2 regions of the Paenibacillus sp. FSL K6-1566 genome follow, and region 1 is predicted to be linked to the other one. Evidence: a T-box and tRNA genes for the amino acid it is inferred to sense, from the RefSeq annotation. Region 1 holds a T-box; the other holds one or more tRNA genes.

Region 1 (4,421 bases):
CGATCTACCGGGAAAATATCCGCTTGCTCAACAGCTTCGCTGTATACTTCAGGGAGCAGAATGTCGATTGCATCCTGATACAAGCTCTCTACGCCGTAACGAGCTTCAAAGATCGGGCGCGGTACTTTACCTTTACGGAATCCAGGTACATTTACTTGTTTCGCTACTTTATTAAAAGCTTTGTCGAGGGCGGCCGCAACGCGATCCGCATCAACCTCAACGTCAAGAACGCCAAGGTTCTTCTCTATTTTTTCCCAAGTTGCTTTCATTTATGCTTTCCCCTCCAAAATAGTTCACGTGGTCGGCGCAATAATCTATCACGTACCGAATAACCACTATAGTATAAACAACATTACATGCTTTTTCAAGGGCGTACCCTTATGGAGCGATACCGTAAACGTTTTCCATCTCTGCCTATTCCTCCGCCCCGGCAGCTACGAATTGCTTTAACGAACGGTATGCTCCCTCATAGCGAAAACGCATGGTGTCCGTAATTCCGTACAACGGCCGGATTTCGTCCTCATTCCGGAACCCTTTTAAACTCTCCGACACGATGTCGTGCAATGCTGCGGCCCAAATATCGAGCGTAGACTCATCCTCGTCGAGCATGGACTCGTAATCCAAGGTTCCGTAAATGGCCATAATGAACTGCGACCATAATTCCTGAGCGAAATAAAACAGCGTCGGCTCGTGAACCTCTGTCTGATCGGCAACGCGTTCCAATATTTTCGTTATTGCAGGCGGGAATTCCGATGGATCGAGCGGTACCGAGTCAATCTCGATTTCGACGGCCTCCTGTCCTCTCTTAAGCGTTACGCTCCCTTCCATGCCACGTCTGCGCAGCGTCTGCAGCACGCGGAATTGGAGCAGAGGATGAAGCGGGGTCTCGCTAAGCCAATCCGCTAGAGCCGCATCGATTTCCGGACGGTCCAGATAGGCCAGCTGTTCAAGCGCAAGGATCGTCTGCTCGGTCAAAGGTCCGTTCATGACCGAAGCGAGAAGTTTATCCGCATATCCTGCATCCTGTGCTACCTTATCGTTAACCATCTGGCGGGTCATTTCCGCTTCGTCCGGATCGTCGATCTCCTCGGTATCGGCATCATTCTCACGGGGCACGGCTGCTTCGGGGAAGGCTGCCTCCAGCCATTCCAGAAGGGCCCGCCATTCCTCATAGTTCCGCTCATTCTGTCCGCTGCATTGCAGCAGAAACCGCAGCACCTCCATCGCTTCGCCGTACCGTTCATTCTCGAGCATAACCGTTAGCTGAATCTGATAATAATCCAGCGTCTTCGGAAACAGGATGATGTTCTTATCCTCTTGTTCGGGGGAGTAAGAGTCCTTGATAAGGACACCTCCTTTCTAGTCCTGTTTTTAATATTCGTTGATTATAGCATATGTACCGCCAAGATTAAAAAAGCGCGGGTTCCATGGGTTCCTTCTCTTACTTAGAGGGATCGGGATCACCGATCAAGTAAAGAGCAACCGTATTTTATCAATATAACCCCGGATTGCCTAGTCATAATCTAATCGCATCAAAAATCTTCTATTCTCAAAAATATATAGTTGAAATATTCCAGAGCATATGATAATATATTTTTTGCTTGAAAAAAATGTGTCCCAGTAGCTCAGCTGGATAGAGCAACGGCCTTCTAAGCCGTCGGTCAGGGGTTCGAATCCCTTCTGGGACGTAAAAATAACACCGCCTTAGGGCGGTGTTTTTGCGTTCCTTGGGATCCTTTTTGCGTTCCATGGGATACCCAAATTAAAAAATAATGGCTTTTTCCCAATAACCCTATACTATAAAAAAAGAATCCCTGTCGGATTCGAAAGTGATGCCAAGCTACATACATAAAAGAGGAGGATGCGTATGCCTTTGTGGCTTATATACGCGCTGCTGTCTGCCGTAGCCGCTGCGCTCGTGGCCATCTTCGGCAAGATCGGCCTGCAGAACATCGACGCGAATTCCGCAACCGCTATACGATCAGTCATCATGGCTTTGTTCTTGCTCGGGGTCATAGCGGTTCAGGGAAAATTCTCGCAGCTCGGCGACATTCTAACGCAGAAAAAGGCGCTCAGCTTCATCGTGCTCAGCGGAATTGCCGGTGCCTTATCATGGCTGTTCTACTTCCTGGCACTGAAGTACGGCAAAGTATCGCAGGTAGGGCCGATCGATAAATTGAGCGTCGTGATGGCGGTCATTCTTGCTTTTGTTTTTCTGGGTGAAAAAATTTCCTGGATCAACGCAGCCGGCGTTGCTCTGATTGCTGTCGGCGCGCTGCTGGTTGCGGTGAAATAAAAATCGTATTGCTTTTCGAAGCAGATTGGTTATAATATGGAAAACTCGATCATTTTGATGTTCTGTGATTGGGAGAGTAGCTGCACGCGCTTCAGTCCAAGCGAGCCGGGACAGGTGGGAACCGGTACGAAGCCGCCAGTGAAACGGGCCCAGGAGACGGTTATCCGAAACTTTCAGTAGGGTGACCCGGCTTACACCGTTATCGTAGCAAAGGGGTCAGCCTTCCAATTTCGGGGGTTGACAACAAGAGTGGTACCGCGAGCATAAGTCCTCGTCTCTTAGGAGACGCGGACTTTTTTATTTTTTCAGACATGGTTGTCACTGTTAAAAGGGGGATTTCACCATTATGTTAAGTCACTTTATCATTGAAAGCCTGGAACAAGCCGTAAGCAAGGTGTGCCAAAGCTTCGGCACGAAGCTGCCGGATTCCGTGCAGGTCCGTATCGAGCAGCCTGCGAGCATGGAGCATGGAGATTATGCGACCAACATCGCCATGCAGCTTGCCAAAGTTTTGCGCAAGGCACCCATTGAAATCGCCGGGCTGATTCAGCAGGAGCTTCATCAGCATGAGCCATTCCTCGAGCTTATAGCTTCCGTAGAAGTCGCGGCACCGGGCTTTCTGAATCTCCGCATCCGCTGGGAGGCGTGGGCGGGACAGCGTTTCGAGCTGCCTGCTGCCCCGGATGAAAAAATCGTCATTGAACACACATCCATCAACCCGAATAAATCGGCACACATCGGCCATCTGCGAAATTCTTGTATCGGCGACACGCTGGTCAGATTGATGAGAAGGCTCGGTTATGAAGTCGAGGTCCATAACTATATCGACGATCTGGGGAATCAGCTGGCAGATACGGTCGTCGGTCTTCTTCATACTCCGCTCACACAAGAGCATGCCCGGTTCGGGGATTATTGCTGGGATGTATACTCTGCCACCAATCGGGCTTATACGCAGGATCCTTCGCTCGTGCAGCATCGAACCGAAGTGCTTCACGCTCTGGAGGAAGGACACCAGAACTTGGCGTGGATCGGACTCCTCGTGGCGGAGCGGATCGTTAAAGAGCATTTGGAGGAGATGAAGCAGTTCGGCATCGAGTATGATCTGTTGGTGTGGGAGAGCAGCATCGTAAGAGAGGGCTTCTGGGATTATGCATTCGAGCTGCTGAAGAATACGCCGCTGTTCCAGCAGGAAACCGAGGGCAGGCTGGCTGGATGCTGGGTGCTGAAGCAATCCGGCGGCGAAGACGCTGCGGGAAATCCGGAGGCCGAGCACAGCATGGATAAGGTGCTTGTCCGCTCCAACGGCATTTTGACCTACACGGCCAAGGACATCGCGTACCACTTGTGGAAATACGGGGTTTTGGCCAAGGATTTTGCCTACAAAAAATTTACGGAGCATGTGTGGACAACAAGCGCTGACGGCGAGCAGCAGCCGTTCGGCAAAGCCTCTATGGTAATCAATGTTATTGATTACAGGCAGCAATATCCGCAGGCGATGGTCAAGCAGGCGCTCGAAAGCCTGGGGTTCGTCAAGGAAGCGGAGAAGCTCCGTCATGTGAGTTACGGGGTCGTTTCCCTCAGTCCGTCGGCTGCTGCTGACCTAGGGATTGATACGAGTGACGGCAAGGCCTCCTACGCGATGTCCGGGCGTCAAGGGATCGGTATTAAAATTACGGAGCTTATCGATCAGGTGGAGAAGGTCATTGAGGAGACCCGCTCGGATAAAAACGGACTGTCCAGCCGCGAAATCGCGATCGCCTCCATCCGTTACTACCTGCTTCGCTTTGCACTACAGACCGAGGTCGTATTTGATCTCAAGCAGGCTACCGAAATATCCGGCAATACGGGAGTATACCTGCTCTATTCTTATGCACGAGCGCTGAGTGTACTGAATAAAGCGAAGGCATCCGGTGTGGAGCCAGTAAGACCTGTACATTTTCCTGCCATGGAAAAAGCCGAGCACGCCTTGCTGAGACATATCAGCACTTGGCAGGACACCCTCGTCACGGCCGGACGCGAGCTGTCTCCAAGCGCCATTTGCAACTTCACTTACGAGCTGTGCTCATGGTTTAACAATTTTTATTCGGCATGCCCGATCCTGAAGGCGGAGGAGGAGGTCCTCCAA
Region 2 (4,421 bases), 1.6 Mb from region 1:
AGCTGGAGCGGAGATAATAACTTTCTTAGCGCCGCCTTTGAGGTGAGCGGAAGCTTTCTCTTTCGCTGTAAAGATACCCGTGGACTCAACAACGATTTCTACGCCGTACTCAGCCCAAGGCAATGCTTCAGGGTTGCGCTCAGCAAATACTTTGATCTCACGGCCGTTTACAACCAGTGCGCCTTCTTTAGCTTCAACGGTTGCATTCAGTCTTCCGTGAGTCGTGTCATATTTCAAAAGGTGAGCCAGCGTGCTTACGTCCGTCAAATCGTTGATTGCAACGATTTCTACTTCGCTGTTGTTCAGCGCAGCACGGAACACGTTGCGTCCAATACGTCCAAAACCGTTAATACCTACTTTAACCATGAGTAGTTCCCTCCATATTTGTAAAATTAATATATTCAAGACCGGCCGTTAAGCCGATCAAGACAACGGGATAAAGAATAACGAGGCCTTGCACCTGTATGCTTGCTGGACCGTAAGGTTACGATGCCGCTGCATCGATCTCCTTCTCTACCTCCAGCGCAGCCGCCTCATCCGTAACGAGGATATCCTCGTGCCCGAATTTCAGCACGGCATGAATCGCTTTGCCTTTGCTTCGGCCGCCGGCAATGCCAATGATCGTCTCCGTCTGCATGATGTCCTCCAGCCGGAGCCCGAGAGTCAGCATCTTGTGGACAACCGCGCCTTCCTCGCTGAAGTAGTATCCGAAGGATTCGGCAATCGCCCCATCCTGCTGGAGGCTGCGGATCGAGTCCTCGTCCAGCTTGCGTCTTCTGGCCATTTCCATCGCGTCGCCGATCCCGTGGATAATGATCCGGGAACGTCGGATGACATCCACAATCTCCTGGATGTGCTGATCCTGCACTAGGGATTGATAGGCATCCTCGCTAAGGAGATCAGGCACGTGCAGCAGACGATATTCGGCACCCACGCGCTTCGCCATCTTGGAAGCAATCGTGTTAGCCTGAATTTCCATGCTCTCTCCGAGACCGCCGCGTGCGGGCACAAACCATGTGCCTTTCAGAGGCCCTGCCGCAAGCGGTGACATCTGCTCCGCGACTTCGGCGAGCGTGGATCCACCCGTGACGGCGATCGTATCGCCGTTCTCGACGAAGCTTAGCAGTGTTCTTGCTCCGGCACGTCCGAGCTCGCGCTTCACTTCCGGAGAGGATTCACTGTCACCGGGAATGACGACAACCTTGCGGAGTCCGTAGGCCTTCTTGATCTTCTCCTCAAGCTCGACCAGCCCGAACAAATCCTTCATGAGCGGCTCCAGTTCTTCGAGCAGACACAGTCCTGCATGGCTGATCCGCATACCGAGCGTCTCAATCTCGATCAGTCCCTGCGCTTTCAGAAGATCGGTTTCAGCCCGCAGAACCCGTTCCGTCATCGATAAGGATGACGCCAGCGTTCGTCGGCCGACCAGCCCGGACAGCTTGATCTGATGGAGGATCGTGTACCTTCGTTTAAAGGTGTACATCAAATCGGGCAGAAGCTGCTCTTGTATTTCTAATAGGTTACGCATGCATTCCACTCCTGCAAACTTTCGTCTCGGCTCTTCTATCGGTTGGACGTAAAATGTCCCGGGATAACCTTTTAAGTCCCACCCCTATTCTAACCAATAATGATGCAGGTTGCAAGTGTCCGAACGTATATTTCTCTGCAACCATCATTCTTATACATTATGGCCAAATCGAAACCTCTCTATATATCAAAACAATGTTTTATCCGCTCTTGTGTTTTTCTATTAGATAGGGTATAATCATCTTCGTTGCTGATTTTTTATATGCGCCCGTGGTCCAATGGATATGACGTAGGCCTCCGGAGCCTGAGATCGAGGTTCGATTCCTCGCGGGCGCGCCATCTTTAAATTTTCTCATATATGAATTACCCGAAAGTGCCCATGACGGCTCTTTTTTTTGCCCAATAGTTTGACTATCTTTGACTTTTTGATTAAAATTGTTTATCATGTGGGTAATACGGTAACAGTATTTATTAGTGATGCACTTAATGAGGAGGTTTTTCACGTGAGTTTTATACCTATGGTCGTTGAACAAAGCAACCGCGGCGAGCGGGCATACGACATCTATTCCAGATTGCTGAAAGACCGCATAATCTTCCTCGGCTCCGACGTCAATGACGTGGTCGCCAATTCCATCATTGCCCAAATGCTGTTCTTGTCGGCAGAGGATCCGGAGAAGGATATTCACCTTTACATCAATAGCCCTGGCGGTTCGATCACCGCGGGGATGGCAATATTCGATACGATGCAATTCATCAAGCCGGACGTCTCGACCATCTGTGTCGGTATGGCCGCCTCCATGGGTGCATTCCTGCTGAATGCAGGCGCTAAGGGCAAGCGCTACGCGCTGCCGAACAGCGAAATCATGATTCACCAGCCGCTTGGCGGCGCACAAGGTCAAGCAACGGATATCGAAATCCGGGCACGCCGCATTCTGAAGATGCGCGACAAGCTGAACCGTATTCTTGCCGAGCGCACCGGCCAACCGCTGGAGCGGATCGAGAAGGATACCGACCGCGACTACTTCATGACGGCTGAAGAAGCCAAAGAATACGGTCTCGTCGACCAAGTGTTGGAGAAGACGCCTTCGCAAGGACTATAAGAAGCAATACATGCAAAAGGCATGCACACGTAAAGGTGCATGCCTTTTTTCTTATGTCTGTATAGAACAACCCCAATGGTTATTTCTGGTATAATTGCATTGTTGATTCCTAATATACAGGGAGGTCCTTATGATCGGCTCTAAAATATCCTTTGTTTTCATGCTCGTGCTCGTCCATCTTCCGTTTCTGATCATGAACCTGGAGCGTGCCGTTTCCGGCGCCGATCCGCATGCAATTCATGGAGTTGCCTCCATTGTTCTTGTCCTTCTGCTTCTGTTCTCCGGTTTTGTGATGGGGTATACCAATCAGACATTCTACCCCCGCTGGTTCTCGGCTTATTGGCTCGTCGGCGTGTTCTTCATGGTCGTCGGCTACTTGCTGAAGCTCTACGTCGTTCTCATTCCATTCGTCCTTCTCTACGCCGTCCCCCTTTACGGGCTCGTCCACTACACCGGTCACTCGGAGGAGACGGTTTATCCTCTTGTCCATGCGGCCGTTGGTTGGGGAGCCGGTATAATTGGTTACGGAATTGGACATTCCCGCTTCAGACGGAGGGATCCTCAACAAGCAACATGAGATTCCATCGGATCCCTTCAGGATGGATTCGTAATTGGTTCATGAGCTTGTGAATGCCCATATCCGTCTGATTAGCTATACCCAACTGTGATGCAGACCCCTCCGCCATGCCCTACGCATACAAAAATCCCTTGGCCGCTAGGCCTGAAGTTAACCTCAGGCTGCGATCCAAGGGATTTCTTTTTGTATTCCGGCACATTGTTGCATCTTTACATCACAGTGTATCAAACGGTCACAGGCCTCGCGCCCCCTAGGATTCAGTTATCCCATGGTTCAGAACCTGCGGTTCCCATCCTTATTTCCATTCCTTCAGCTTCAATTCAAATTCAGGGAAGCCGTAGGCATAAGCCGTGTATTCATACAGCTGGAAGTACAGGACCACGGCGTTATCCTTCAGATAGAATTCCGCATCTTCCGGAACTCCTTCGAATCCGCCAAGGTAGCCCCCGCCCTTCTTCAACTCGCTCAAGACGCGGTTGTCGAGCTTCTTCTTCTTGCCCTTCAGGTCGATGAAATCGCCAAGCTTCAGCAGCTTTCCATCCTTCAGGGAGAACGTGAAGCTGTTCTTGAAGGTCATGCCGTGCGCGCCGCCGAGATAGGAATAATCATGCGCCGTAACACTCAGCAAGCCGTCCTTGTTGTAGTGGACCACAAAATTGCCTTCGAAGGCATAAGGGAAGCTGTCTTCACCCGGAGGAAGCTCCTTGATGCTTTCCTCTGCGCGGGCGATCACGCTTTCCGCATGCTTTTTCAATACGCTGTTGATTTGAGTTTGGGCCTCGCCATTGCTTAGGCCGCTGACAACCGGATAACTCGCAGCAGCTTCCACGCCCTGGATCGTCTTCTTCAACGTTTCCGATTTGATCGTTAGATCGCTCTGCTTCTTCGTCAAGCTGAGCGTCTTCGAGGACGGACTCCATTGTCCCTGGATCCCTAAGTATTCGCTGACCGTCTTGAACGGCAGATAGAGCCGTCCGTTGAGGATTTGACCCCCAGGCTCTCCGGCATAGAGGCCGTTGACCAACAAGCCGATTTCCTTCGAATCATACACAACGGCAATTAGTTGATGATAGCCGGCGTTCAGGGTATACGTACGGTTTTTCGAATCATATTTCAGGGGCATTCCCGCCGCATCCCGGAGTACGGTTGCAGGGATATAAGTAACTCCGTGCAGAAGGACTCCCTTCTGGGATAGGGTCTTGCCATTCCATTTCAAT

The links. The T-box of region 1 lies ahead of NST08_RS07510 (arginine--tRNA ligase). A T-box ahead of a tRNA ligase gene usually reads a tRNA of that ligase, here a tRNA-Arg.
Region 2: it has a tRNA-Arg gene. The T-box ahead of NST08_RS07510 (arginine--tRNA ligase) is inferred to sense a tRNA for this amino acid. The anticodon was not compared.

What each region holds. Positions count from the first base shown of each region.
Region 1 is NZ_JBBOSR010000001.1:1,770,168-1,774,588, reverse strand. Features, by position in the region: gene tig (trigger factor) at 1-269, opposite strand, end outside; gene NST08_RS07525 (hypothetical protein) at 415-1,254, opposite strand; tRNA gene NST08_RS07520 (tRNA-Arg) at 1,615-1,688, shown strand; gene NST08_RS07515 (EamA family transporter) at 1,868-2,296, shown strand; T-box leader at 2,352-2,578, shown strand; gene NST08_RS07510 (arginine--tRNA ligase) at 2,643-4,421, shown strand, end outside.
Region 2 is NZ_JBBOSR010000001.1:219,180-223,600, reverse strand. Features, by position in the region: gene gap (type I glyceraldehyde-3-phosphate dehydrogenase) at 1-366, opposite strand, end outside; gene NST08_RS01075 (sugar-binding transcriptional regulator) at 485-1,528, opposite strand; tRNA gene NST08_RS01070 (tRNA-Arg) at 1,792-1,866, shown strand; gene clpP (ATP-dependent Clp endopeptidase proteolytic subunit ClpP) at 2,031-2,627, shown strand; gene NST08_RS01060 (hypothetical protein) at 2,758-3,204, shown strand; gene NST08_RS01055 (PdaC/SigV domain-containing protein) at 3,500-4,421, opposite strand, start outside.